DNA from 3 places in the Anaerococcoides asporogena genome. Region 3 is predicted to be linked to each of the others. Evidence: a T-box and tRNA genes for the amino acid it is inferred to sense, from the RefSeq annotation. Region 3 holds a T-box; the other regions hold tRNA genes.
What was found. The T-box of region 3 lies ahead of ileS (isoleucine--tRNA ligase). A T-box ahead of a tRNA ligase gene usually reads a tRNA of that ligase, here a tRNA-Ile.

Region 1 (7,502 bases), 700 kb from region 3:
GACCTGCGGGATTCTCACCCGCATCTCGCTACTTATGCCAACATTCTCACTTCTTAACAGTCCACAGCTCCTTTCGGTACTGCTTCGCCCCGTTAAGAACGCTCCTCTACCGCGTATATTAAAATATACACCCGTAGCTTCGGTGATAGGTTTTAGCCCCGGACATCTTCGGCGCAGGATCTCTCGACTAGTGAGCTATTACGCACTCTTTTAATGAGTGGCTGCTTCTAAGCCAACATCCTAGTTGTCTTAGAAATCCCACATCCTTTTCCACTTAACCTATACTTGGGGACCTTAGCTGACGATCTGGGCTTTTTCCCTTTTGACAATGGCACTTATCTGTCACTGTCTGACTGCCGGATTAAAGTCTTTGGCATTCGGAGTTTGATAAGGTTCGGTAAGCGATATGCCCCTAGCCCATTCAGTGCTCTACCTCCATGACTCATCATCCAACGCTAGCCCTAAAGCTATTTCGAGGAGAACCAGCTATCTCCGAGTTCGATTGGAATTTCTCCGCTATCCACAGCTCATCCCATGGTTTTTCAACACCAATGTGGTTCGGTCCTCCACGAGATTTTACTCTCGCTTCAACCTGTCCATGGATAGGTCACCCGGTTTCGGGTCTGCAACATGCAACTAGACGCCCTGTTAAGACTCGGTTTCCCTTCGGCTGCGCACCTGAAGTGCTTAACCTTGCTGCATATCACAACTCGTTGGCTCGTTCTACAAAAAGCACGTCATCACACGCTTATGGTGCTCTGACCGGTTGTAGGCACACGGTTTCAGATTCTATTTCACTCCCCTTCCGGGGTTCTTTTCACCTTTCCCTCACGGTACTGCTTCACTATCGGTCATCAGGTAGTATTTAGCCTTGGGAGGTGGTCCTCCCTGCTTCCCACCGGGTTTCACGTGTCCGGTGGTACTCTGGATCACTCTCGGTCCGTCTTCCCTTTTCGCCTACAGGTCTGTCACCTTCTATGGCGCTGTTTCCCAACAGCTTCGGCTAAGGGGCCTCTTCCCTTTCTTGAGTGTCCGCAACCCCAGAGAGCAAGCTCCCTGGTTTGGGCTCTTTCCTTTTCGCTCGCCGCTACTAAGAAAATCGATGTTTCTTTCTCTTCCTCCGGGTACTTAGATGTTTCAGTTCTCCGGGTGTGTCTTCCTATAGAGTATGGATTCCTCTATGGATGCCTTTCGGCGGGTTGCCCCATTCGGTGATCTCAGGATCACTGGCTATGTGCGCCTACCCTGAGCTTATCGCAGCTTATCGCGACCTTCTTCGACTCCTGATGCCAAGGCATTCACCATGCGCCCTTTATAGCTTGATCTTTTTTCAAGTTAATTTTTGGCTCAAGGTTGGAGCTTTCGCTCCCCTTGACGTTTTTGAATTGTTGTCAATAACTTTTCAGTTAATGACTAACTTCTCAACGAAATTGTTTTTTCTACAATTTTGCTTTACGTTTTAAGAATATATGCAGTTTTCAAAGAACAATTGAGAAAAATAAATGGTGGGTCTAAGTGGACTCGAACCACCGACCTCGTGCTTATCAGGCACGCGCTCTAACCACCTGAGCTATAGACCCTTTTCTGTGGTGGAGATAAAGAGACTCGAACTCTTGACCCCCTGCGTGCAAAACAGGTGCTCTCCCAACTGAGCTATACCCCCACAAACGAGAAAATATTGTTATTCTCTCAAGATTAAACAGAATACTCGGATGTACAAATCAGTAATCCTTTTATGGGAGATATCCGTGAAATGGACATCCTTTATCTCATCCATGTTGCCATGGCTGTGACTCCCTAGAAAGGAGGTGATCCAGCCGCAGGTTCTCCTACGGCTACCTTGTTACGACTTCACCCCAATCGCTGACCCTACCTTCGGCCGCTGGCTCTATAAATAGTTACCTCACGGACTTCGGGTATTGCCAACTCTCATGGTGTGACGGGCGGTGTGTACAAGGCCCGGGAACGTATTCACCGCGACATGCTGATTCGCGATTACTAGCAACTCCGACTTCATGCAGGCGAGTTGCAGCCTGCAATCTGAACTGGGGCAGGTTTTATGAGATTTGCTCCTCCTCGCGGGATCGCGTCTCTTTGTACCTGCCATTGTAGCACGTGTGTAGCCCTAGACGTAAGGGGCATGATGATTTGACATCATCCCCACCTTCCTCCCGGTTAACCCGGGCAGTCTTGCCAGAGTGCTCAACTGAATGGTAGCAACTGACAATAGGGGTTGCGCTCGTTGCGGGACTTAACCCAACATCTCACGACACGAGCTGACGACAACCATGCACCACCTGTCTTCCTGCCCCGAAGGGCTTCCCGGTTAAGGGTAATTCAGGAGATGTCAAGTCTAGGTAAGGTTCTTCGCGTTGCCTCGAATTAAACCACATGCTCCGCTGCTTGTGCGGGCCCCCGTCAATTCCTTTGAGTTTTAATCTTGCGACCGTACTCCCCAGGCGGGGTACTTACTGTGTTTACGACGGCACAGGGGGAGTTGATACCCCTACACCTAGTACCCATCGTTTACGGCGTGGACTACCAGGGTATCTAATCCTGTTTGCTCCCCACGCTTTCATGCCTCAGTGTCAGTTACAGTCCAGAAAGCCGCCTTCGCCACTGGTGTTCTTCCTAATATCTACGCATTTCACCGCTACACTAGGAATTCCGCTTTCCTCTCCTGCACTCAAGTAACCCAGTTTGGAATGCAGTTCCCGGGTTGAGCCCGGGGATTTCACATCCCACTTAAGTTTCCACCTACGCATCCTTTACGCCCAGTAAATCCGGACAACGCTCGCCACCTACGTATTACCGCGGCTGCTGGCACGTAGTTAGCCGTGGCTTGTTTTTTGGGTACCGTCATTATCGTCCCCAATCAAAGAACTTTACGACCCGAAGGCCTTCATCATTCACGCGGCGTTGCTGCATCAGGGTTTCCCCATTGTGCAATATTCCCCACTGCTGCCTCCCGTAGGAGTCTGGACCGTGTCTCAGTTCCAATGTGGCCGATCACCCTCTCAGGTCGGCTACGCATCGTCGCCTTGGTGAGCCGTTACCTCTCCAACTAGCTAATGCGCCGCGGGCCCATCTCAAAGCGGATTTCTCCTTTGATACGCTCATAATGCTAAATGCGTATATTATGCGGTATTAATCTTCCTTTCGGAAGGCTATTCCCCTCTCTGAGGCAGGTTACCCACGTGTTACTCACCCGTCCGCCGCTAGGTGTATACACCTCGCTCGACTTGCATGTGTTAGGCACGCCGCCAGCGTTCGTCCTGAGCCAGGATCAAACTCTCATGTTAAAAGTTTGAACTAGCTTTTAGTCGATTTTTTAGTCTTGTCTGACTACTCAAAATGAATTGCTGGTTTGTTTTACCTTGTATTCTGTTTAATTTTCAAAGAACAGTTTGTTTCGTTGCCGCTTTAGGCGACTTCTATATATTACCAACTGCGCATCGCCTTGTCAACGACTTTTTTAAAGATTTTTAAAGTTTTTGTTGACCGTTTATTTCATTCACTACGGCATCGCAGCGGGTAAGAACTATATTACTACACCGTGGACCAAATTCCAATATTAAATTGGACAAAATCCTCGTTTTTTTTCGAAAATTGCGGCCAGTAAAGACCAGGCAGGCGGCAGCTCCAGTGCAGTCCCTTCCGGAGGATTCGAACTCTCATAGAATCGAGTCTGCGGGATGACCCTGGAACACCGCGAGTGATCACCTCGCACCGGCTTGTCAGGATTGACCAATTGTTCATGATTGTTCATGATTCGTTCTTTGAGTCCTACTGCTGAGTGACTTAGAATAGATTATATGATATTGATTATCAATGGAGGAAACATACATGGAAAGTATTGTAACAAAAACCGGTGATCAGGGCACTACAGGAACTCTGGATGGAGAACGGGTGTCCAAAGGATCTTCTCTTATAGAACTGAATGGCACATTGGATGAACTCAACGCTTATCTCGGAGTCTGCACCTCTTCGCTGAAAAAGACCGATGACTTTGAGCAGAGGAACGACATTATCGAAACCATTGAATGGATCCAGAACGGACTCTATAATCTCGGCACTGAGGTATCCTCTAACTTTACAATTATACGATTCGAAGCCAAGCACCCCGATTCTCTGGAACGCAAACTGGATGAACTTACGGTTAAGATGCCGCCCCAGACAAAGTTCATCCTTTACTCCGGCACTCTGGAGGCGACCGAAATACATGTCGCCCGTTCTCTCGCAAGGCGGGCCGAACGAAGCTTCGTCCGATACCTTGATGAAATCGGCGAAAAGCAGTATCCCCATTCCTACCAGTTCATCAATCGCCTGTCCGATTATCTTTTCACGGTAGCCCGATATCTCAATCAGGAGCTTGGCGGAACAGAAGTCGTCACGATTATCTGGGAATAGCCTCTCTCCCTACCTTTCACAGCGCCGTCCATTCTTCAAAAATAAGGGGCCGGAAACTCAAAGTTTCCGGCCCCTTATTTTTTTGATCTTCCCCGCTCAGACACAATGCCTTATTCCAACCGTTCCAGCCGGCAGGCGCAGATTGGTGACACGAATCCCTCATCCTTGCGCAGAACCACCGAGATGATGTCCTTGGCTATTGCGTCGGAACGGTGATGGCCCGGAGAGCCCGATTCACGATCCAGACACCGGCGATGATGATCACTGAGCCGATCAGACGGATCGGCGTCATGGTTTCTTTCAGCAGAAAGATGGATGCGAAAATCGCCACGATCGGCTGCAGATTGATGTAGGAGTTCAGTCGAACGCCACCCAGACGCTTCAGTGCCCACATATACAGCACATAAGCCAGAATCGAACAGAACAGTACAAGATAGATCAAGTGAAGAAGCGCATCACCTTTGGGAATTCGGATCCCGGTAAACCCCAAAGTCGGCAGCATGAAGACAGCTCCTGAAAAATTCGTGTACAGCGTAATCTCCATCGAATCATAGTCGCCTTTCAGATCGGCCACGAGAGAAGTATACACTGCCCAGGCCACACTCGAGAGCAGGACCATGGCATCCCCGAACAGCGAAAAGGTAAACTGGCTGCTTTTGTCACCCAGCGTAATTAAAACAATGCCTGTCATACTGACAAGAATTCCGGCCATTTCCTTCCAGCCGGTTTTCCGCGCCAGCCGATAATTCTCAAACAGAAGGGTCATTGCCGGAATTGTAGCAACCAGCAAAGCGACATTGGCGGTGGATGTATATTTGACTCCGATATTTTCCAAGGTAAAGTTCAACGCGACTCCCGTCAGTCCCGCCAGAAGAATCTTGACAATGTCTTCCTTGAGTATCCTGATCTTTTTTCGGCGAAGGAGCAGCAGCAGCCACAGGAGGACCGACGCCAGTGTGAACCGATAAAACACCGCCAAGGTCGGCGGGATCTCCTGAATCAGGATTCTGGTTGATAAATAAGACAACCCCCAGAAAAACATAGTTACCAACGCCGCCAGATGCGGCAGAAATTTTCTTATGGTCCTATTCATTCCCGAACATGCTTCCCGGCAGGTGACCAGCGCCATGTTTTTTCAGCCATTTTCAGGACCGTTTCCTCTCCGGAGTAATTCTGAAGCTGTTCCAGCGGGATCCAGGCGGCTCCATCTGTTTCATTGTTGGCATAGAGATCTGCTTTGACTGGAGCCTGCAATAAATACCTCAGATCATAATGAAAATGAGCCGGACCGTCTTTCCCTTCCGGAAACCAGTGCACACTGACATCAAACAACCGCTCATCCAGAATCACAAAATCCGTGATTCCTGTTTCTTCCGCCGCCTCACGAACCGCGCCTGACAAAGGGGATTCAAAAGGTTCGATATGGCCGCCGGGCTGTACCCATTTATTCAGACGACGATGTCTTACCAGTATCGCCGCAGAACGCTGCGGATCGACAACCCAGGCACTGCAGGTAATATGTCCTTCCTGTGAATCCCGTCCGAACAGGTTAAGTTGATTTCCGATAAATTCCAGAACCTGATCCGGTTCACATTCCTCAGGAAAGCGTTCCTTGTAATTTAGAAGCTCATCTCGCAGCGTATTTTTCAATCGTTCATTATACTGAAGGATCCTCGGATCCACATTATCCTGATTCAAAGCTTAATTTCCTCCTTGAAGATGATACGTGACATACTTCTATTCTACTGTAATGGATGAAGAAATGAAAAAAAAGACATTCAATTGCTTGAATGTCTTTTTTTCATCTGGTGGTCGACCAGGGGTTCGAACCCTGGACCCCACGATTAAGAGTCGCGTGCTCTGCCAGCTGAGCTAGTCGACCAGATTAACCGGCGTCAACCTACTTTTCCACACAGCTTCCCGTGCAGTATCATCAGCACCATAAGGCTTAACCATCGTGTTCGGGATGGAAACGGGTGTAGCCCTTACAGTCATAAACACCGGATATCAGTTTTACTGACAAAGACTATTATATGGCCCGGCCTGTCACATGTCAACAACATTTTGAAAAAACCTTTCAGTTTTTTTCAAACTCCATGCAAGCCCGCCAAATCAGTCTCTTCTTTGGACTCTGATCGGTTTCGCTACAGCGGATCTACCCAGAATACATCCGAAAAATACTGGCAAGATTCTGAAGTGAAGGTCCGCTACCGATGAGCGTCCTTGATGATTATGACAGTTTCCCGCTGAAAAATCAAACCCAATCGGACCATTCAGTAAAAAAATTTCCCTGCCTCCTTATTCCTGTTCTTCTTTATACTGCCATAAGGGCGAAGTTGTAAACCTTTAAATAATTCCATGATTCCGTTCGTCTTCTCCGAACTGCAAGACTTCTTATGTTAAAATTGATGTATATCAATAAGATGAGGAGGGCATCTGCTTGGAAAATGATTTTCAGTTCTATTTGCCAACCCGATTGATCCAGGGACCCAACTGCCTGATCAAGCACAGTCACTACTTAAAACGGCTTGGTAAAAAGGCTCTCATTGTCACTGGTGTCAATTCCAGCAAACTGAACGGGTCGTTGGATGATGTCATCACTGCACTGGAAAAAGAAAACATCCGCTATAAAATTTTCGACGGAATTGATGATAACCCCACGATTGAGCTGATTCAGCAGGCATTCAACGAAAATGAACGGGAAGGAATTTCCTTTATTGTCGGCCTGGGAAAAGGTTCACCCATTGATGCAGCCAAGGCAATCGGCGTACTGTTTCGTCATCGCGGGATCTCTGCCCGCGAAGCCTTCAACATGAAGAATCTCCGGTCCATTCCGATTGTTGCCGTTCCAACCACAGCCGGAACCGGCAGTGAAGTGACACCCTATTCCATTGTGACAGACCATCAGCTGAGAACTAAGAAGGACTTTGGTCAGGAAAGTTTCCCGAAACTGGCTTATCTGGATCCCCGCTACATCTATACCGCTGACTTCAACAGCATCCTGCATAATGCCTTTGACGCATTCAGCCACCTGGTGGAAGGATACCTGAATGTCAATGCCAATCTCATGACCGACATCATCGCAGAAAAGG
Region 2 (7,502 bases), 710 kb from region 3:
AATCAGCCGGATATTCCAGGCTGATCCAGCTGCCACTTAAACACACATGGATATGAAACTGCCACGGACAAATCCACCGCTACGAAAAAAGACAGGGTCATGAAGTATTTCTCTTCATGACCCTGTTTTTTATAACCTTCACGTTTTCTATTGATCAGAACCATTCATGATTTCACGGCCTAATCGATCTACCGTCAGGAAACGGTCCGAACCCAGCTTCTTCCGGATCACAGAAGCGGCCTCTCCCAAATTTGGCACTCGTGTTCTTACGTTGTGCGAGTCGGATCCCAACAGAAAATGATCTCCCCGTTTCAACTGATCCAGCGCCTGTCGGCGGGATTTTCCGGAAAGGATATACTCACCGTTGATTTGAAACAAAGCGCCCATATCAATCAGATCATTGAGTTTATCAATTGCCACCGGGAAATCCGGATAGCGCTCCACATGAGCCAGGATTGGAGTCAGTCCGTGATTATTGATAATGGAATAAACCTCACTGATGATCCCTGCAGTCCAGATTGAAAACGGCATTTCAATCAATATCGCTTCCGTTCCCTGGATCTTCAGACGATCAAAGTCGGATAGGCGGCTCATCCCGGAAAAGAATGAAACTTCAGCACCCAGCCGGATGTCAGGTACATCCATTCCTTCCACCGCTTCCCGCAGCAGGTCATAGGCTCGCTGACGTCGTGTCAGGAATTCAGAAATGGATTCCTTTGTATGGTAATAATGTGAAGTAGCGACGACTGTCCCGACTCCCTGGTCTTTCAGCATTTTCATCAGCTGAATGGACTCGCCGACATCGCTGCTGCCATCATCCATATGTGGCAGGATATGAGTATGAAAATCTATCATGCGCCTTCCCCCAGGAGTCTGCTGTTATTCTATCGAGCTGCAGATTCCTTATATGAGCGGTAATTTGAATATCTGCGATTTCCTTTGGCATTGACTCCGTTCAGGACAAAGCCCAGGACATTCGCTCCGGCGAACTTCAACTGAGACAGCGCGGGATGAACAGAATCCTGCTGGGTTCGGCTTGCTCGGATGACGAAAATCATGCCCGTAAGCAAGCTTGAAACGATAACCGCATCGGTCACGACACTAACCGGCGGAGTATCCACCAGGATGTAGTCATAGCGATTGGACAAGGATTCAATGAGTTCTTTCATTTTTCTCGAACCAAGCAGTTCCGAGGGATTGGGAGGAATGTCTCCCGACAGCAGCACATCGATGCTGGTAGTCTCCAACTGGACGGTCTGGACGGCTTCCTGTACTGAATTCATGTTAACCAGCACATTGCTTAAGCCCGGTACTGCCTTTACTTTCAGCAGACGGGAAACCTTAGGCTTGCGCAGATCACAGTCAATCAGAAGAACCCTGGATTGCGTTTCGGCAAAGGTGATCGCCAGGTTCAACGCTGTAATGCTCTTCCCTTCCCCTGCATCGGAACTTGTTACTCCGATGACCTTGCATCCTTCTGATGTGGTGGAGAACTGGATATTGGTACGAAGCACTTTCAGCTCTTCCACGATAGAAAATGGTGTTTTCTTTCCCAGGATATGCTGACGCTCTGTTTTAATATTTTGAACGCCGTGGTCTGTTTTGCCACCGAATAATCTGAAAGACATCTTAGATCACCTCGCTGCTCATGGCATAGCCATAGTTGTTGCTGCTTGCATTCTCATAATCAGAGATCGCTCCCAGGATCGGCAGATCCGTGATCCGCTGCAGGTCCTGTTCCGTTTTGATCCGAGTGTCCATCAGTGAGACAAGTAAAATCAGACCGGATGCCAGCATGAAACCGGCCACAAGTCCAATCATTGTGTTGGAGAGGATGTTAGGTGATGTAGGAACATCGGAAAACTTGGCCCGGTCAATGATCTTTACTGATGTACCGGTGACGATATCCGACAGATATTCAGGAGCCGTATCAGCAATTGAATTGGCCAATGCCTGAGCCTCATTCGGATCCTCCGAAGTGACGTTTACCTGAAAAACTTCTGTATTATTCAGGGATCTGGCCGAAATCATTTTATTTAGCTGTCCAGTAGTATAAAGCGAGTTGCTTCGTCCGATTACGTCGGTCAGCAACGTGTCGCTCTGGATAATCGTGATGTATGTATCAACAAGAGACTGAGCTGCCGCGATATCACTGGATGACATATTCGCTTTACTGGTGGTGGAATTGTTGACGTACATCTTTATGGATGATGTATACTTGGGCTTAACGAGAAAACGAGTGAATCCAAATACTACAGCGCCTGAAAGGATGGTAACCAGGATAATAATCCAGATACGATGCCACAGGATCAGAAATAGTTCCTTTAAATCAATTTCTTCCAAATTGGGTGCCTCCAAATGATGATTCGTGAGAAAAAAGAGAATACAGCTTCTGTCTTCTATCTATGAGAGTATGGAATGGATCAGGATCTATTGACCAATACCATCTGGGCACTGACAGACTGCCCTATCTTAAATGGATAAAGAAAAAGGGCAATTTTGAAATATAAGCAAAATGCCCTTTGTAATTAGAGACTGCTGAATGGGTCCGGAACATAGTGTTCAAGCCACTTTTAACTGGTTTCTGGTATAATAAAGTTATAAGTTTTCATTAAATTTCAGCATTTTTGCTCGTATTCAGGAGATTTTTATGGGTTTTAAGAAGAGAAATCGTCAAATTTCGGTGTTTGAATACCCAAGTGGTTTCCATGGGGTCAGCATTGATCCCTCCAATCGATGGGTGAAATTATCCCATCAAATGCCCTGGGATCTCATCGAAGAAATCTATGCCACTAAGTTCAATGGGCCTCGTGGCAACCGGGCATACTCATCCAGACTGGCCTTTGGCGCTCTTTTTCTCAAACAAGCCTTGAATGTCTCTGATGCGGATTTGATTGAGCTGGTTCGTGAAAATCCATATCTTCAGTTTTTCCTTGGATTCGAAGAATTCTCAAGTGAATTGCCCTTTGATACCAGCTTGATGTCTTACTTCAGGCAACGCTTTACAGCTGCAGAAATTTGCCAAATCAATGAAGCTATTATTGCTCAGAATCCCTTAAAGAAACCATCGTCCAATGATGATAGTGATGATGATTCGAGCGGCGGCCATTCGGGGAAAGCGATCCCAAAGACTCTGAGTCGAGCACTTCTTCGGTCAATGACTTGGTACAGACAAACAGCGGTACGTTGATCCTGGATGCTACCTGTGTTCCACAAGACATCCACTTCCCGACGGATATCCGCCTCCTGTATGAGGCGGTCTGTTCAGCCATGCGTCATCTAGAAATAACACGAGGAAAACCCATTACCAAAACTCAGAAGTCATTGTTGAATCATGCCAGACAGGCTTATTTGAGCATCTCCAAATCGAAAAAATACTCCAGCCCAGTTCCGAGAAAAACAGGGTATTCTCTTGAGATTGCTGAAACGCTGCCTGGGATACTTTGACTCACCAGCCATGAACAAACCCATCAGCCCAAAGACGATGGATGCACTCAAGACACTGTCTTTGATTCATGATCAGCAGTTTGAGATGTGGAAGTTAAAAATTAACCGGATCGAACGTCGAATTGTCAGTGTGTCCCAGCCCTGGGTAAGGCCTATCAAGCGGGGCAAGGCATCCGTCAACACCGAGTTTGGTTCGAAAATTGCCCTCTCAACGGTGGATGGGTATGTGCGAATGGAGTATTTTTCGTTTGAAAACTTCAATGAAGCCCTGACCTTGCAAGAGAGTGCTGAGCGTTACAAAGAAAGAACAGGATCATATCCTGAAAGGATCCTGGCAGATAAGATATATCGAAACAAAGCCAACCTGGCATTCTGCAAAAGCAAGAATATCCGAATGAACGGTCCGGCACTTGGCAGACCCCCAAAGGATCCTCAGGTGCGCCAGCAGCAGCGAGCAGCAGAGGTCCAGGAGGCTGGCGATCGCAATATGGTGGAAGCCAAAATCGGAGAAAGCAAACGGAAGTATGGTCTAGACAGAATTATGGAGAGAACACAGCAAGCCACTGAGGTGATGATCTGTGTTAGTTTTGTTGTGATGAATTCCTTCCGCAACCTGAGGAAGCATCTTGCTTCTTTTTTTGACAAAAACCAAGTCTTCAATTTCTACATATCTTTCGAGGTTTATGCAATTGCTTCCTGAAAAGTAGCAATTATTCATAACCCTCTAATTATACTTTGAACATTATTAAGAGTCAAGTCAGCTTAAGATTGGATCTAAGGAAACACTGATTATTTGAGGTTAACGTTTCCCAGTTCGGTCATTATGTTGTTTTTTTGCTCATGGGTGCACAAAAATGCTGGATTTTAGTGCGATTTCAGCCCGTTTTGTGGGCTAACCCCCAATTTCGGGCGCACTTATCCCATGCAGAATTCTTTCGTTCGTTTTGCACGAATACAATTCAACAAATTGGCGCTGGCAAACAAGATGTTGAATCTATTCAAATTTTTGCTGATCCCCCGATAAACTACTTTGGCATAACCAAAGAACCGTTTGACGATCAAAAATGGGTGCTCCACTTTGCTTCGAACGGATGATTTGCGTTGTTCAATTGCCCGGTCCCACTGGATCCCGGGATAGTTCTTATTGGTCTTGATCTTGGAAGGGCGAACATTGCTGCGAAATTCAATAGTAGATAAGTGCGGATCCTCGGTGAATTCTTTTCTTGACTCGACTCCATTATAGCCGGAATCTCCGTAAGCTACTTCATCATCGGGACGAATCAGTTTGTGTGTCTCGTTTATGTCATGGACATTGGCCGCAGTCCCTGTGACTGTATGGACATACCCACTGCCGGCGCAAACTCCGGTATGAACCTTCATCCCAAAGTACCACTGATTGCCTTTCTTTGTCTGGTGCATCTCAGGGTCTCGTTCTCCCGTCTGGTTCTTGGTAGAACTGGGGGCTGCAATAATGGTGGCATCCACGATGGTGCCGCCATGCATCATTAGTCCGGCAGATTCCAAGCGTCTGGTGACATCATGAAAGATCTTCTCCCCCAAGAGATGGCTTTCCATTAAATGGCGAAAGTGAAGAAGCGTGGTTGCGTCAGGCACTTGCTGCGAGATGAAGTCCAGCCGCATGAATTTGCGCATGGCATAACTGTCATAGATGGCGTCTTCCATTGCAACATCGGAGAGGTTAAACCAATTTTGCATCAGGTACATCCGAAGCATTGTTTCAATTTCGATGGGCTTTCTGCCGCGTTTTCCCTGAGGATAGTAGGGGCGAATCATCTCGACCCAATCTTTCCAGGGAATGATAGTTTCCATAGAATCAAGAAACTCTTCTCTCTTTGTAGTCTTGCGGCGATGTGCGTATTCAAAATCACTGAAAGTCTGCTGCTTCATAAGAAAAACCTCGCTGGTAACGTAATACTTAAATTATATCGTGAGAGCGTTCCTCAGAGTTACAGAAAACAGAATTAATCAGCGTTTCCCTAATATTAGGGATTAAATATAGGTATCGCCCTGAAAAAATCCCTGGTTAGTAAATGTACATTAACTATTGTTATCAGACCAATAATACAAAATGCACTTTAATAATAAGTATTTGCTACACTTCAGCGATAACTTCTCAATTCAACCAAAATCGAAAGCTTCATTCATTCTCTGAGCGTTCGCTGAAGATTCAACTGCAGCGATCCGATTCAGTTTCTGATTCTGCCAATAAACAAAGAAGTCATGCAAGAGTGAATGCTCTCACATGACTTTTAGTGGTGGAGATAAAGAGACTCGAACTCTTGACCCCCTGCGTGCAAAACAGGTGCTCTCCCAACTGAGCTATACCCCCATATAATGGTGGACCATCAGGGACTCGAACCCCGGACCGACCGGTTATGAGCCGGCTGCTCTAACCAACTGAGCTAATGATCCATGCAAAATATCCTGATGAAACATCAGGATACTTTTAAACCGGCGTCAACCTACTTTTCCACACAGCTTCCCGTGCAGTATCATCAGCACCATAAGGCTTAACCATCGTGTTCGGGATGGGAACGGGTGTAGCCCTTACAGTCATAAACACCGGATTGGTTTGAGGTTTTATTGTTCCCTCAAGACTGCATATAGTTCTTCAAACGTAATTCATCATTTTTAACTTGTTTAAGATCAAGCCCTCGATCGATTAGTATGAGTCAGCTGCATGCATTGCTGCACTTACACCCCTCACCTATCTACCTTGTGTTCTTCAAGGGATCTTACTGGATTACTCCATGGGAAATCTTGTCTCAGGGTGGGCTTCACGCTTAGATGCTTTCAGCGTTTATCCCGTCCCAATATAGCTACCCAGCCATGCCGCTGGCGCGACAACTGGTACACCAGTGATTGGTCCAACCCGGTCCTCTCGTACTAAGGTCAGCTCCCTTCAAATTTCCTACGCCCGCGACGGATAGGGACCGAACTGTCTCACGACGTTCTGAACCCAGCTCGCGTGCCACTTTAATGGGCGAACAGCCCAACCCTTGGGACCTACTTCAGCCCCAGGATGTGACGAGCCGACATCGAGGTGCCAAACCTCCCCGTCGATGTGAACTCTTGGGGGAGATCAGCCTGTTATCCCCGAGGTAGCTTTTATCCGTTGAGCGATGGCCCTCCCACGAGGTACCACCGGATCACTAAGCCCGACTTTCGTCCCTGCTCCACTTGTAGGTGTCGCAGTCAGGCTCCCTTCTGCCTTTACACTCTATGGACGATTTCCGACCGTCCTGAGGGAACCTTTGGGCGCCTCCGTTACTTTTTAGGAGGCGACCGCCCCAGTCAAACTGCCCACCTAGCAATGTCCCGTGACCCGTTTCCTGGTCTCCGGTTAGAATCCCAATATCTACAGGGTGGTATCCCAACGGTGACTCCCCATGACCTGACGATCATGGTTCTTCGTCTCCCACCTATCCTGTACAGTAAATATCGAAACTCAATGCTAAGCTACAGTAAAGCTCTACGGGGTCTTTCCGTCCAATCGCGGGTAGCCAGCATCTTCACTGGCACTACAATTTCGCCGGATTTGTTGTTGAGACAGTGCCCAAGTCATTACGCCATTCGTGCGGGTCAGAACTTACCTGACAAGGAATTTCGCTACCTTAGGACCGTTATAGTTACGGCCGCCGTTTACTGGGGCTTAAGTTCATACCTTCGCTTGCGCTAAGCATTCCCCTTAACCTTCCAGCACCGGGCAGGCGTCAGCCCCTATACTTCAGCTTGCGCTTTTGCAGAGACCTGTGTTTTTGTTAAACAGTTGCTTGGGCCATTTCACTGCGGCCATGTCGCCATGGCACCCCTTCTCGCGAACTTACGGGGTTAATTTGCCGAGTTCCTTAACAACAATTCTTCCGATGGTCTTAGGATTCTCTCCTCATCTACCTGTGTCGGTTTGCGGTACGGGCAGCATGTCGCTCCTTAGAGGCTTTTCTTGGCAGCGTGAACTCGGGTATTTTCGTATCTCAGAATATGCCAGAAGGGATTTGCCTCCTCTGACTCCCTCGAATACTTCGACAGGCTCT
Region 3 (7,502 bases):
TGGGGATTCTGTAATGTGGTCGGGAAAGCGCTACCGCAGCCTGAATCATGACCTGCGGGAACGATTCGGGGAAAAAGTCATGAAGATCAGCCTGGACGGGGGATTTTCCTGTCCCAACCGGGATGGCACCCTGTCCTTCGACGGCTGTATTTTCTGTTCGGAACGCGGTTCCGGCGATTTTGCCGGCGACCGGCTCAGCTCCCTGACCGAACAGTTCGAGACGGTACGCCGCACCCTGTCGGACAAGTGGACCAGCGGCAAGTACATTGCCTATTTTCAGGCCTTTACCAATACCTATGACACCCCGGACCGCCTCCGGGAACGCTATGAGGAAGCACTGGCCCAGCCCGGCGTGGTCGGACTGGCCATCGCCACCCGGCCGGACTGCCTGTCCGATGGGATCATCGCCCTGCTGCAGGAGCTTTCTCAGAGGACCTATCTCTGGGTTGAGCTGGGCCTCCAGACCTGTCATGACGAGACCGCCCGCCGGATTAACCGCGGCTATGACCGGTCTGTCTATGAGTCCGCCATGGAGCGGCTCACCCGGGCCGGCATCGAAGCTGTCACCCATGTGATCTTCGGCCTCCCGGGCGAAACCAGGGAAGACATGCTGGAAACCGTTCGCTATGTGCGCGATCAGGGCAGCCGGGGAGTCAAGTTCCATCTGCTCCACCTGATGCGCCATACCCCACTGGAGAGCGTGTACCAGAGCGGCGGTCTCCGGTTCCTGGAAGAGGCCGAATACATCACGCTGATCTGTGACGCCATCGGCCTGCTGTCCCCGGACATGGTGGTGCACCGCCTGACCGGAGACAGTCCCCGGGAACTGCTGATCGGACCGATGTGGTCCCTGAAGAAGTGGGAAATATTGAATGCCATTGACAGCGAGCTGACCCGCCGGGACATCATCCAGGGCAGCCTGAGGGAGGAAATCAGATGATCCAGTGTTCTATTCTGCCAAGCCACGAAGCCATTCATCCCGAGCAGCTGCCGGGGAAAACGGTGATTGTCATCGATACCCTGCGCGCCACCACCGTCATGGTGACGGCTCTGGCCAACGGTGCCCGTTCCATCCGCTGCGTCATGGAGCCCGAGGAAGCGCTCCGGCTGCGGGACGACCAGCCCGGCCTTCTGCTGGGCGGAGAACGCCATGCCCTGAAAATTCCAGGGTTTGACCTGTCCAACTCCCCGCTGGAATATACCACGGAAACGGTCTTTGGCCGCGACCTGGTCATGACGACCTCCAACGGAACCCGCACCCTGCTGCGCACCGCCGGCGCCTCCGAGGTTCTGATCGGCTGCCTGCTCAATGCCCGGGCAGTCATGACCAGGGCGCTGGAGTCCGGGCGAGACATCCTGCTGCTCAATGCCGGCACCATGGGTCTGTTTTCACTGGATGACTTCATCACCGCCGGAGCCATGCTCCACGAAGCCCGGGGCGCCGTTTCGCTGACGGATCTGGCCCTGGCTGCCCGCCTGCTCTATGAATCCTGCCCGGAAATCCACCCGGCCCTGACCGAGTCGGTCCATTACGGCCGTCTGCGCGAACTGGGTCTTCAGGATGACCTGAACTACGCCCTGCGCCCCAATCGGCTGGACGTTGTACCCCGGTACCGGGAGGGACTGGTCACCTGGGAAAAAACACCTGCCCATGAAAAGGAGAATCCATATGCCTGATTGCGTGATCCACCTGACGCCCGGCAAGACCCATGCGGCGGAAAAAGGCCACCCCTGGATCTATACCGATGAAATTGAAAACTACAGCGGAACCTATGAGAACGGCGACATCGTCAGCGTCGTGAATGCCCGGGGTCACTTTGTCGGCCGCGGCTTCATCAATGACGTCAGCAAGATCTCTGTCCGGATTATGACCCGTGATCCGGAGGAAGCGGTGGACACTGCCCTGATTCGCCGCCGCCTTCGGGAAGCCGAAACCTACCGCCGCGACATTATGCCGCAGGAAGAAGCCTACCGTCTGATTTACGGCGAGTCGGACTTCCTGCCCGGTCTGACCGTGGACCGCTACGGCGATTATTTTGTACTGCAGAGCCTGGCGCTGGGCATTGACCGCTTCAAGGACGATGTCGTGCGCATCCTGCGCGAGGACTTTGGAGCCAAAGGCATCATCGAGCGCAGTGACGTCAAGGTGCGGGAGCTGGAGGGAATGACCCCCTGGAAGGGCTTCCTGACCGAACCCTTTGATCCGGTCATCACCATGACGGAGAACGGGGTCCGCTACCGGGTCGACCTGATGAACGGACAGAAGACCGGCTTTTTCCTTGACCAGAAGGAAAACCGGCAGGCGATCCACCGTCTGGTGAAGGGCCGAACCGTCCTGGACTGCTTCACCCACACTGGTTCCTTTGCCCTGAATGCCGGCATAGCCGGAGCGAAAAGCGTTCTGGGCATTGACATCTCGGAGGATGCCGTCGCCATGGCCAGCGACAACGCGCGGCTCAACGGGCTGGAAGATACCGTGCGCTTTGAAGCCCACAATGCCTTTGACGTCCTGCCCGTCTGGTCGCGTGCCGGACAGACCTATCAGGTAGTCATCCTCGATCCGCCGGCCTTTACCAAGTCCCGCGGCTCGGTATCCGGCGCGGTGCGCGGCTACCGCGAAATCAACCTGCGCGGCATCCGCATGGTGGAGCCGGGCGGATACTTCATCAGCTGTTCCTGTTCCCACTTCATGAAGGAAGACATGCTGCGCCGCACCATTGCCGAAGCCGCGGCCGCCGCCGGCCGCATCCTGCGCCAGGTCGAATTCCGCACCCAGAGCGCCGACCATCCGATCCTTATGAGTTCGGATGAATCCTATTACCTCAAGTTCTTCATCTTCCAGGTGTTCTAGGAAATTTCCGGTGTCGTGAATCAGTTGTTCCTTTGGGTGATTCCAGTTTATAATGGATTCAAATGAGGTCTTTCGCCCGAAAGCGCCTCTCCCTGAATCTACCCCGTGAAATGAGGAAAATACTATGGAAGACAATGGCCTGACGCCCGAAATTCTGGACAAGCTCACCAAAATCTGCATCTGCAAGCAAATCCCCCGTTCCCGGGTCAAGCAGCTGATCCGCAACGGCGCAAGAACCTTTGCTGAAATCCATCAGGCCACCGGCGCCGGCACCGGAGCCTGCAGTGGGACCCGCTGCATCCCGAAGATCGAGCAGCTGATCGAGGATTACGAAGACGGTCTGTGGGAATAACCCCCCGTTCCAAGACTGGGTCTGAAGGCAAAACCTGGGGGAACGATAATCCACCGACAGCCAAATCAGAATTTTCCTGCACTGACAAAAATGGTGAAGAAGTCAATTTTCCACTCAATCAAGTAGTTGAAGGAGGCATGAAATGGACAAACTGAGCATCAAATGGACCAGCATTGTGCTGGATGCCAAGGATCCCCAGGCGCTGATGGATTTTTACTCAAAGCTTCTGGGCTGGGACATCGTCGGAGTGTATGAGGACTATGTGTTCCTGGCCAATCCCGACCAGGGACCGGTCATCGGTGCGCAGCGGGTGCCCACCTACCAGAGACCGGTCTGGCCGCCTCAGGAAGGCATGCCGGATCAGGGGGCACATCTTGATCTGAAGGTGTCTGATCTGAACCAGGCGGTGAAAAAGGCGGAAAGCCTGGGCGCGGTCCGGGCGCAGGAGCAGTTTATCGACAATCTCGTCGTCATGATCGATCCGGAAGGCCATCCGTTCTGCCTGTACATCGGCGAACCGGAAGACTAGGGGAACGAGCCGATTACTACGTGATGCCGTCACCGGATTTCGCGGGAGCCGCCCGTATTTGCATTGACGAATACGTAAACTTTCGCTATTATGGTTACATATGAATAAAATGCAGTGAACAGGACGAGTAGTCTGAGACAACGCGACAGAGAGGGAATGGCTGGTGTGAATTCCTGCGGCGAATCAGATGAAGATCACCTGGGAGCAGGAGCCTGAATACCAGTAAGGCGCCCCGTGGCCCGCGACGTTACAGCGAAGGGTATGTCAGTATCCGATCAAACAGGTGGTTACGAACGGTCTTCGTCCTTTTTTGGGACGAAGGCCTTTTTTGATAGGTCAGGCAAGCAGCAATACAGGCAAGCAACAATAATGGAAAGATGGTGATCATATTAATGTACAGGAAAATTGACCCCAGCCGGTCCTTTACCCAAATGGAGAAAGAGATCAGGGATTACTGGAAAGAGCATGAGATCATTGAAAAGAATCTCAGCATGAATGAAGGGAAGGAGTACTTCACCTTCTACGACGGACCGCCTACGGCCAACGGAAAGCCTCACGTCGGCCATGTCCTGACCCGCGTCATCAAGGATATCATTCCGCGGTACAAGAACATGAAGGGCTACAAGGTTCCGCGCAAGGCCGGCTGGGATACCCATGGCCTCCCGGTGGAACTGGAAGTGGAAAAGAAACTGGGCATTTCGGGCAAGGACCAGATCGAAAACTTCGGGGTGGAAAACTTCATCAAGGAATGCAAGAATTCCGTCTTTACCTATACCGCCATGTGGCGTGAAATGTCCGATGCCATCGCGTTTTGGGTGGACATGGACAATCCTTATGTCACCTACCAAAACAACTACATTGAGTCCGAGTGGTGGGCGCTGAAGAAAATGTATGAGAAGGACCTGCTCTACAAGGGCTTCAAGGTCATGCCCTACTGCCCGCGCTGCGGCACCGGCCTGTCCTCTCACGAAGTCGGACAGGGCTATAAGGATGTCACCGACCGCACCGTCATCGCCAAATTCAAGGTCAAGGGCAAGGACAACACCTATTTCCTGGCCTGGACGACGACCCCCTGGACACTCCCCTCGAACGTGGGACTGACCATCAACCGCAGCTTCGACTACGCCGAGGTGAAAGTCGGCGAGGACATCCTGATCCTGGCTGACGCCCTGGTTCATCAGGTGCTGGGCAAGGTCGAGCACGAACATCTGAGAACCTTCAAGGGATCCGAAATCGAGGGCATGGAATATGAGCAGCTGCTTCCGTTCCATGTTCCCGAAGAAAAGGCGTTCTTCGTGGTTCATGCAGACTACGTCACCCTGTCCGACGGTACCGGTATTGTCCATACCGCTCCGGCCTATGGTGAAGACGACTACCTGACCGGGCAGAAGTACGGCCTGCCGATGATCCACCTGGTGGACCTGAAAGGACGCTTCGTGGACGAAGTCACGCCCTTTGCCGGCATGGACGTCAAGAAAGCCGATCCCAAGATCATTCAGTACCTGGATGAGCACGGACAGCTGTTCGCTTCCGAGAAATACATGCACTCCTACCCGCATTGCTGGCGCTGCGACACCCCGCTGCTCTACTACCCGAGAGACTCCTGGTTCATCCGGATGTCCTCCATGCGGGACAAGCTGGTCAAGAACACGAACGACACCAACTGGTACCCGGACAACATCCGCACCGGACGGATGGGCAAATTCGTGGAAGGCGTCATCGACTGGAACCTGTCCCGGGAACGCTACTGGGGTACGCCGCTGCCGATCTGGCAGTGTGACTGCGGTCATCAGGACTGCATCGGTTCCATTGAGGAGCTGAAGGAGAAGGGAATCGATGTAACTGAGAACATCGAACTGCACCGGCCCTACATTGACAATGTCCAGCTGCGCTGTCCGCACTGCGGCAAGGAAATGCATCGGACGCCGGAAGTCATTGATGCCTGGTTCGATTCGGGAGCCATGCCATTTGCCCAGCATCATTATCCCTTCGAGAACAAGGAATACTTCGAACAGACCTTCCCGGCTCAGTTCATTTCCGAAGCGGTGGATCAGACCCGCGGCTGGTTCTACACCCTGATGGCGATTTCCACGGTTCTTTGGGACAAGAACTCCTATGAGAACTGCATTGTCCTGGGCCACGTCCTGGACAAGAACGGCATCAAGATGTCCAAGCACAAAGGCAACATCGTCGAACCGATGCCGGTCATCCTGGAAGAAGGCGCCGACGCTACCCGCTGGCACTTCTACACTTCCTCCGCCCCCTGGCTGCCCACCCGGTTCAGCCGGGAGCAGGTGGGCGAGACCCAGCGCAAGTTCCTGGGAACGCTCTGGAATGTGTATTCCTTCTACCTGCTGTACGCTGAACTCGACCAGTACGATCCGACTCAGCACCAGGATGTTCCCACGACCCACATCATGGACCGCTGGATTCTGTCCCGGCTCAACACCCTGGTGAAAGCCGTCGGCGACTTCCTCGACCACTACGACATCACCAGCGCGGGACTTGCCATCGAAGAATTCACCGATGAGCTGTCCAACTGGTATGTGCGCCGCAACCGGTCCCGCTTCTGGGCGGAAGAGCTGACCGAAGACAAGATGAGCGCTTACAACACGCTCTACCATGTCCTCACGACGCTGAGCACCGTAGCCGCTCCCTTCGTTCCGTTCATCACGGAAGAACTCTACCAGAACCTGGTGCGCGGTCTCGATCCGACGGCACCGGAATCCATCCACCTGACCTACTGGCCCGAATACAACGACCAGATGGTGGACGAGGAACTGGAACAGAAGATGGATCTTGCCTACAGCCTCGTGAAGCTGGGCCGCTATGCCCGGAACCAGGCGGTGATCAAGAACCGTCAGCCGCTGCAGTCCATCCTGATCTCCGAGCGCGAACTGCCTGAATATTACGGCGACATCATCAAGGATGAGCTCAACATCAAGGAAGTCAAGCTGGGTGCCAACCTGTCCCAGTACGTCAACTTCGAGATCAAGCCGAACCTCCCGGTTCTGGGCAAGACCTACGGCAAGCTGATTCCGGCCATCCGCCAGGCCATCGCCGGTCAGAACCAGATGGATCTGGCTCAGCGCATCCTGGGCGGCAAGGAAGTCTTCATCACCATCGGGGAAGAAGACATCGCCCTGAACCAGGACAACCTCCTGGTCACCATGCAGGGACTGGAAGGCTTTGCCTTTGCCGGAGAAGGAGAACGCGGAGTGGTGCTTGATACCACCATCACCCCGGAGCTGAAAGAAGAAGGCTACCTGCGTGAACTGATCTCCAAGATCCAGAACCTGAGAAAGGATTCCGGCCTGGAAGTGTCCGACCGCATCCACCTGACTGTAGCCAGCCGTGAACCCATCACCGGTGTACTGGCGAAGTTCGGGGATGTCCTGTCCCGTGAGACGCTGGCTGAATCCATCACTCAGAACGACCTGGGTGACCAGACGGGGGATGTCAGCATCAACGGCGAATCCATCACCCTGAGCCTGACAAAGGCTGAGTAAGAAGCCCTGATCTCCCGTCAGAGCATTGGGATACCCAAAGGATGCCAGGATCAGATAAAGAACGGAAGCAGTCCTTTGATACTTCAATGGGGAGCCGCTCTCTGATGTATCTCTTTAAAGCCATCTTTGAAGTCAATCCTTAAAGCCACACCTTGGAGCCGCTTGTTGAAGCCGCTCCAGTTCATCAGCCCCGGAGGATCCGGTGCCTCAGGCACCGGTTCTCCGGGGCTTTTTTTCCGAGGGGCCAGCCACTGCCCCGAC

Region 1: it has a tRNA-Ile gene. The T-box ahead of ileS (isoleucine--tRNA ligase) is inferred to sense a tRNA for this amino acid. The anticodon was not compared.
Region 2: it has a tRNA-Ile gene. The T-box ahead of ileS (isoleucine--tRNA ligase) is inferred to sense a tRNA for this amino acid. The anticodon was not compared.

What each region holds. Positions count from the first base shown of each region.
Region 1 is NZ_CP120965.1:331,170-338,671, reverse strand. It holds rRNA gene P6M73_RS01625 (23S ribosomal RNA) at 1-1,325, opposite strand, end outside; tRNA gene P6M73_RS01620 (tRNA-Ile) at 1,504-1,580, opposite strand; tRNA gene P6M73_RS01615 (tRNA-Ala) at 1,588-1,663, opposite strand; rRNA gene P6M73_RS01610 (16S ribosomal RNA) at 1,802-3,302, opposite strand; gene P6M73_RS01605 (cob(I)yrinic acid a,c-diamide adenosyltransferase) at 3,847-4,410, shown strand; gene P6M73_RS01600 (DMT family transporter) at 4,607-5,503, opposite strand; gene P6M73_RS01595 (NUDIX hydrolase) at 5,500-6,108, opposite strand; tRNA gene P6M73_RS01590 (tRNA-Lys) at 6,217-6,292, opposite strand; rRNA gene rrf (5S ribosomal RNA) at 6,298-6,415, opposite strand; gene P6M73_RS01580 (iron-containing alcohol dehydrogenase family protein) at 6,851-7,502, shown strand, end outside.
Region 2 is NZ_CP120965.1:338,837-346,338, reverse strand. It holds gene P6M73_RS01670 (CpsB/CapC family capsule biosynthesis tyrosine phosphatase) at 148-855, opposite strand; gene P6M73_RS01665 (CpsD/CapB family tyrosine-protein kinase) at 885-1,628, opposite strand; gene P6M73_RS01660 (YveK family protein) at 1,630-2,343, opposite strand; gene P6M73_RS01655 (transposase) at 2,651-3,190, shown strand; gene P6M73_RS01650 (transposase) at 3,413-4,147, shown strand; gene P6M73_RS01645 (IS5 family transposase) at 4,363-5,355, opposite strand; tRNA gene P6M73_RS01640 (tRNA-Ala) at 5,722-5,797, opposite strand; tRNA gene P6M73_RS01635 (tRNA-Ile) at 5,804-5,880, opposite strand; rRNA gene rrf (5S ribosomal RNA) at 5,918-6,035, opposite strand; rRNA gene P6M73_RS01625 (23S ribosomal RNA) at 6,111-7,502, opposite strand, start outside.
Region 3 is NZ_CP120965.1:3,318,093-3,325,594, reverse strand. It holds gene P6M73_RS15190 (HAD family hydrolase) at 1-14, shown strand, start outside; gene mnmL (tRNA modification radical SAM protein MnmL/YtqA) at 14-940, shown strand; gene P6M73_RS15180 (2-phosphosulfolactate phosphatase) at 937-1,677, shown strand; gene P6M73_RS15175 (class I SAM-dependent rRNA methyltransferase) at 1,670-2,851, shown strand; gene P6M73_RS15170 ((2Fe-2S)-binding protein) at 2,976-3,203, shown strand; gene P6M73_RS15165 (VOC family protein) at 3,346-3,732, shown strand; T-box leader at 3,838-4,043, shown strand; gene ileS (isoleucine--tRNA ligase) at 4,125-7,241, shown strand.